Regions from separate parts of the Micromonospora parva genome, predicted to be linked through region 1. Evidence: predicted binding sites of a transcription regulator. Region 1 holds the regulator's gene; the other holds the start of a gene.
The links. Region 1 encodes HspR, which represses chaperone genes until heat shock. Its sites were predicted from a motif close to TTGAGTNNNNNNNACTCAA; they were not measured.
Positions count from the first base shown of each region.

Region 2: a site for HspR is predicted at 2,008-2,026, ahead of lon (endopeptidase La). Genes of this name have one in related genera too.

Region 1 is NZ_JBEZFX010000005.1:339,284-342,687, reverse strand. Features, by position in the region: gene dnaJ (molecular chaperone DnaJ) at 4-1,185, shown strand; gene AB0C03_RS15390 (heat shock protein transcriptional repressor HspR) at 1,216-1,656, shown strand; gene AB0C03_RS15385 (hypothetical protein) at 1,794-1,988, shown strand; gene AB0C03_RS15380 (hypothetical protein) at 2,478-2,909, opposite strand; gene AB0C03_RS15375 (cation:proton antiporter) at 3,092-3,404, opposite strand, start outside.
Region 2 is NZ_JBEZFX010000002.1:556,310-559,713, forward strand. Features, by position in the region: gene lon (endopeptidase La) at 1-1,989, opposite strand, end outside; gene AB0C03_RS07775 (manganese catalase) at 2,127-2,996, opposite strand; gene AB0C03_RS07780 (sensor histidine kinase) at 3,080-3,404, opposite strand, start outside.

The DNA.
Region 1 (3,404 bases):
CCGGTGAGTTCGAAGGACTGGATCGAGAAGGACTTCTACGCCGTGCTCGGCGTGGACAAGGCCGCCTCCGCGGATGACATCAAGAAGGCGTACCGCAAGGTGGCCCGGGAGTCGCACCCGGACCACAACCCGGGCGACCCGAAGGCCGAGGAGCGGTTCAAGGCCGCGTCCGAGGCGTACAACGTGCTGTCGGACAGCGGCCGCCGCCGCGAGTACGACGAGATGCGCTCGCTCTTCGGCTCGGGCGCGTTCCGGCGCAACGCCCGGGGTGGTGGCCAGCCGGGTGGCATGCCGTTCGACGTCTCCGACATGTTCGGTGGCGGCGGAGGCGGCGATCGCCGCTTCGGAGGCGCCGGCTTCCAGGACCTGTTCAGCTCGATCTTCAGCGGCGGTCAGGCCGGTGGGCAGGCCGCGCCCCGCGGTCCGGCCCGTGGCCGGGACGTGGAGACCGAGGTGGCGCTGGACTTCGGCGACGCGGTGCGCGGGGTGACGCTGCCCCTGACGCTGCGCGCGCCGGGGGTCTGCGACACCTGCCACGGCAACGGGGCCAAGCCCGGCACCCAGCCGCAGACCTGCCCGGTCTGCCACGGTGCCGGGGTGACCACCCGCAACCAGGGGTCGTTCAGCTTCTCCGAGCCGTGCCGCAACTGCCAGGGCGTCGGCACCGTGGTCGAGGAGAAGTGCCCGGAGTGCCACGGCAGCGGCGGTGTCACCAAGACCCGCACCATGAACGTGCGCTTCCCGGCCGGTGTGGCCGACGGTCAACGCATCCGGCTGGCCGGGCGCGGCGAGCCGGGCGAGCGCGGCGGTCCGGCCGGTGACCTCTTCGTGCACGTCAAGGTTCGGCCGGACGAGTTGTTCGGGCGTACCGGAGACGACCTGACGCTGACCGTTCCGGTGACCTTCGCGGAGGCCGTGCTCGGCACGGACCTGCGGGTGCCCACGCTCGACGGCGCGGTGACCCTGCGGGTTCCGCCGGGGACGCCGAGCGGGCGGGTGCTGCGGGCCCGGGGCAAGGGTGTGGTCCGCCGTGATGGGCAGGCTGGTGACCTGCTGGTGACGTTGGACGTGGTGGTGCCGGCCCGGTTGTCCGACGAGGCGCGCACGGCGCTGGAGTCGTTCGCCGAGCAGACTCCGCCGGCGGCCCGGGAACATCTCGACGCACGGGTGCGTCGAGTCAGTTAGTCCGGTGGAGGGGACGCGGAGGTGAGCGGGATGTCGGGCGAGTTCCTCGGTTCGGGCGACCCTGCCTACGACGCCAAGGTGCTGATGATCTCGGTGGCGGCGCGGATGGCGGGGATGCACCCGCAGACGCTGCGCCAGTACGACCGACTCGGGCTGGTGCAGCCCGGTCGAGCGGCCGGTGGCGGGCGTCGTTACAGCGTCCGCGACGTGGTGCTGCTGCGCGAGGTGCAGCGGCTCAGCCAGGACGACGGGATCAACCTGGCCGGCGTCAAGCGGATCATCGGGCTGGAGCGGCTGCTGGAGCAGGCGCAGCAGCGGGTGGCCCGGCTGGAGGCGGAGCTGGACGCCGCGTATCGCCGGGTGGCCGAACTGGAGTCGCTGGCCCGCTTCCCGGGCCGGGATCTGGTGCCGACCAACCGCACCTCCACCGCCCTGGTGGTGTGGCGCCCTCGCCGCACGCCCGATCGCTGACCTGCCGCTCACCCGGAGCTGTCTGCCCGGCCCGGACCGCGCTGGATTTCCCGGCGCGGTCCGGGCCGCTTCGGTTAGCCTGTCGATAAGGGTTCAATCGGCTTAAATCGGACCCACCGGCATGGCGAGGGGGAGCGATGGCGGAGCCGGCGAAGAAGATGGCCCAGCAGACGGAGGACCGGTTGGAGAAACTGGCCGAGACCGTCCGCGAGAAGTTCGACAAGGTCACCGAGGGGACCTACCGGGACCGGATCATCGCGGGCCGGTTCGCCGAAGACGGCGAGCGCGGCGGCGAACCGGGCCGAGCCGAGACGGAACGCAAGCAGGACTGACCGGTGACCGACGTGCGGGCCGGGACCCACGGGGGGTCCCGGCCCGTTCGCCGTCGCCGGGTGCGGGCCGGGACGCGGGGCTTCCGCGCGCGGGGGTCCCGGCCCGTTCGCCGTCGCCGGGTGCGGGCCGGGACGCGGGGCTTCCGCGCGCGGGGGTCCCGGCCCGTTCGTCGTCGCCGGGTGCGGGCCGGGACGCGGGGCTTCCGCGCGCGGGGGTCGCGGCCCGTTCGCCGGTTGGGTGCGGGCCGGGACGCGGGGGTTCCGCGCGGGGGGCGCGGCCCGTTCGTCGCCGGGTGCGGGCCGGGACGCGGGGGCGCAGCGGCGGGGGTCCTATACCGAGCCTTTGGAGCTGAATCGTTTACGACATCACGCTGTGGTCCGCACCTGTCACGTCAGGGACCCCAACCGGTGAATCGTTTGCGACATCAGCTCCACAGCGGCGCAGGAACCAACACCCCGCTGCGCAGACCGCTGGCGATCAGCCCGTTCTCAACCGAGGCGGCGGTTTTCGCGGACCAGGCCGCCCTCGCACCAGTCCCGGTAGACGAAGAGATCCGGTCGGGCCAACAGCACCCGGCCGTTGTGCGCCCAGATCTTCATCAGCTCGTCGCCGTCCCGCTCGGCCTGTTCGACGAGCTTGCGGAAGCGGCGCTTCGGGTGGGCGCGGAAATTCGTCCGGATGCCGTCGGCCGCGTAGATGTACAGGCAGTGCAGCGCGAAACGCCGGGCCGGGCAGGTCGGATCCATCGCTAACTCGAAGAGCGTCAACACCAGTCGGTCGCCGGAGACCAGCAGGTCCCAGTCGGGTGGCATCGAGGCCAACGGCACCGAATCGGGCTTGTACGCCCAAGCTCGCAACTCCGCCGGAGTCGGATCGACGGGGTTGGCGAAGCCGTGGAACGTCGATTCCTGCACGCTCACCGGCCAACCTTCCGCTCTCGCCCGCGTTTTGGCAACGCTGCCTGCGGACCCTGGCTGCTGCGGCGAAACGGTAACCCGCCCACGCTTTGCTGCGGTAGCCCCCATGAGGAGCAATTCCGCAACCGTTGGCGGGAGGGGCATTACGCCCCTCCCGGTGGCCGTCCCGCGGGTTCAGGTGGTGCTCAATGCAGTGGGTCGGGGACCGGTGTCGACTCCCGCCGCTGGGCCGCCGCCCGAGTGCGCAACCACCGCTTGAACCACGGGAAGTCAGGCAGTCGGGCCAGAATCGGTCCGGTCACCACGGTGATCAGGACGTACGTCGCGGCCAGCGCCGCCAACCGTGGCTCGACGCTCCCGGCAGCCACCGCGAGCCCGGCGATGACGATGGAGAACTCGCCTCGGGGTACGAGTGCCAGGCCGGTCCGCCATCGACCGGGTTCCGCGATGCCGACACGGCGGGCGGCGAGGTAACCGGTGAGCGTCTTCGTCCCCATG
Region 2 (3,404 bases), on a different contig from region 1:
GGGCACCGCGCCCGCCGGGAAGTGGACGTGGATCCGGCGTCCCGCGAGGGCGTTCGGGTCGATGCCGAGCCGCCGCCCGTTGGAGCGCAGGTAGGAGAGCGCGATGTGCGCCGACTCCTTCATCACGTCACCGAGCTGGCCGGTCAGGGTCAGCCCCGGCTCGCCCTCCATGCTGGTCGCCTCGATGAAGAGCACGTCACCACCGGCACCCGTGACGGCCAGGCCGGTGGCCACGCCGGGCACCGCGGTGCGCTCGGCCGACTCCGGGGTGAACTTCGGCCGCCCCAGGTAGCCGGTGAGGTTGCCGGTGTCGACGCGTACCGGCGTGGGGTCGGTCGCCAGGGTCACCGTCACCTTGCGCAGGATCTTGGCCAGGGCCCGTTCGAGCTGCCGCACGCCGGCCTCCCGGGTGTACTCCCCCGCGATCAGCGCGAGCGCCTCGTCGGCGACCGTCACCTCCTCGGCGGTCAACCCGGCCCGCTCCCGCTGCCGGGGCAGCAGGTGGTCGCGGGCGATGGAGACCTTCTCGTCCTCGGTGTACCCGTCCAGCATGACCAGCTCCATCCGGTCCAGCAGCGGGCCGGGGATGGCGTCCACCACGTTGGCGGTGGCCAGGAAGAGCACGTCGGACAGGTCCAGATCGACCTCCAGGTAGTGGTCCCGGAAGGTGTGGTTCTGGGCCGGGTCGAGCACCTCCAGCAGGGCGGCGGCGGGGTCACCGGCGTAGCCGGCGGCCAGCTTGTCGACCTCGTCGAGGAGCACGACCGGGTTCATCGAGCCGGCCTCGCGCAGCGCGCGGACGATCCGGCCGGGCAGCGCCCCCACGTAGGTGCGCCGGTGCCCGCGGATCTCCGCCTCGTCGCGGACGCCGCCGAGCGAGACCCGGACGAAGTTGCGCCCGAGCGCCCGCGCCACGGACTCGCCGAGGCTGGTCTTGCCGACCCCGGGAGGGCCGGCGAGGGCGAGTACCGCGCCGGAGCCACGACCGCCGACCACGCCGAGGTTGCGCTCGGCCCGCCGGTTGCGCACCGCCAGGTACTCCAGGATGCGGTCCTTCACGTCGGACAGACCGGCGTGGTCGGCGTCGAGCACCGCCCGGGCCGCGGCCAGGTCGGTGTTGTCCTCGGTACGGGTGCCCCACGGCATCTCGAGCACGGTGTCCAGCCAGGTACGGATCCAGCCCGCCTCCGGGGAGGCGTCACTGGCCCGCTCCAGCTTGCCGACCTCGCGCATGGCCGCCTCGCGGACCTTCTCCGGCAGCTCGGCGGACTCGACCCGGGACCGGTAGTCGGCGGAGCCGTCCGGCTCGTCCTCGCCCAGTTCCTTGCGGATCGCGGCGAGCTGCTGACGCAGCAGGAACTCGCGCTGGGACTTCTCCAGCCCCTCGCGGACGTCACTGTTGATCTGCTCGGTGACCTCCTGCTCGGCCAGGTAGTCCTTCACCCAGCCGACCAGCAGCTCCAGCCGGGCGGTGACGTCCGGCGCGGCGAGCAGCTCGGTCTTCTGCTCCAGCGTCAGCCAGGGCGCGTAACCGGCCGAGTCGGCCAGCTCGGAGAGGTCGGTCATCCGCTCCACCGCGTCGATGACCTGCCAGGCGCCCCGCTGCTGGAGCACGGAGGTCACCAGGGCGCGGTACTCGCGGGCGAGTTCACGGGCCCGACCGGCGTAGGCGGGTTCGTCGAGTTCGGTCGCCTCGACCCAGAGGGCGGCGCCGGGGCCGGGCACGCCGGACCCGATCCGGGCCCGGGACAGGCCTCGGATGACGGCGGCGGGCTCACCCTCGGGCAGCCGGCCGACCTTCTCGATGGTGGCGACCACGCCGACCGGCCCGTACTCGCCGTCGATGCGCGGCACGGCCAGCAGCTTGCGGTCGCCGGTCGCCCGCGCCGCGTCGATCGCGGCCTGGGTGGTGGGGTCGAGGGTCACCGGGATGACCATGCCGGGCAGCAGCACGGCGTCGGTCAGGGGAAGTACCGGAAGAGTTGCCATCGAACACCTCGCGTTGAGTTGAGCGTGTCTCACTCAAGTAACAAAGCGTTCCCCTTGTTCCGATCTGTGACCCAGACCACTTCCCCGGCCGGTTCCGTCGGGTCGCCCAGGACCGGTGGGCGACCCGACGGGACACCTCAGGTGAGCTTGCTCTTCACCGTGTTCACCACCGAGCCGGCCACCCCCGGATTGGTGCCGTACAGGCGGGGGTCACCCGGCGGCAGCACCGGCTCCGGCGCGTTCGCGCGTGGGTTGTCGTCGTACCGGAACTCGCCCTTGCCGTCGGGCGATGGCCCGGACGCCCAGCGCCCCTGGGCGGCGTCGGTGCCCGAGGAGAAACCCAGATAGGTGTAGCCGTACTCCTCGGTGAACTCGCCCGAGTCCGGGAACGCCTCCGGCACCGGCATCTCCTCCAGCCCGTCCTCCTTGAGCTGCTCGATCGCCGCCAGCCACATGTTCTGGTGCATCGTGTCGCGGGCCAGCAGGAAGCGCAGCATCTGCTTGACACCCGGGTCGTCGGTCATGTGGAACAACCGGGCGACCTGGAGCCGACCCTGCGCCTCGGCGGTGACGTTGAGCTGGAAGTCGGCCAACAGGTTGCCGCTGGCGGTGACGAACGCGCCGCTCCAGGGCACCCCGTTGGAGTCGGCGGGCAGGGCACCACCACCGCCATGGATGAAGTGCGCCGGATTCTCGCCGGCGTAGGTCGCCGCACCACCGGGGTCCTCCGCGATCCCCTCGGTCAGCGACAGCGGCGCATTGTCCAAGAGCCGGGTGATCATCGTGACGATCATCTCGACGTGGCCCATCTCCTCGGTGCCGACATCGAGCAACAGATCCTTGTACTTGCCGGGCAGCCGGCAGTTCCAACCCTGGAAGAGGTACTGGTTGGCGACTGTCATCTCGCCCCACTTGCCGCCCAGCACCTCCTGCAGCCGACGGGCGAACGCCGCGTCCGGGCCGTCTGGTTTGGCCTCGAACTGCAGATCCTTGACGTGACTGAACATCCGACCTCCTCGGTACCGGAAACAGGTAGCGAGGCCGTTCCCGCTGGGCTGACCCGAGCGGGCCAACCGGTGGCCCGCCCGGGTCAGCCCAGCGGGCGGGCCACCGGCAGCAGCACCTCCAGCGCCACTCCACGGGGCCGCAGCCGGTGCGCCCGCAGCGCTCCCCCGTCGGTCGCGACGAGCTGCCGCGCGATCCACAGGCCCAGACCGGACATCCCGACGGCCGGCGTCGGACGCCGCAGCGCGACCAGCAGCGCGTCGTCGACCCTGCCCTCGTCGGTGACCAGGATGCTCACGCCGGGACCGCGCACCGTGGCGTAGAGCCCGACCTGCCCGTTGGGCGGCCCGTGCCGCAACGCGTTCTGCACCAGGTTGACCAGCACCTGTCGAGTGCGTCCGGCCGGCACC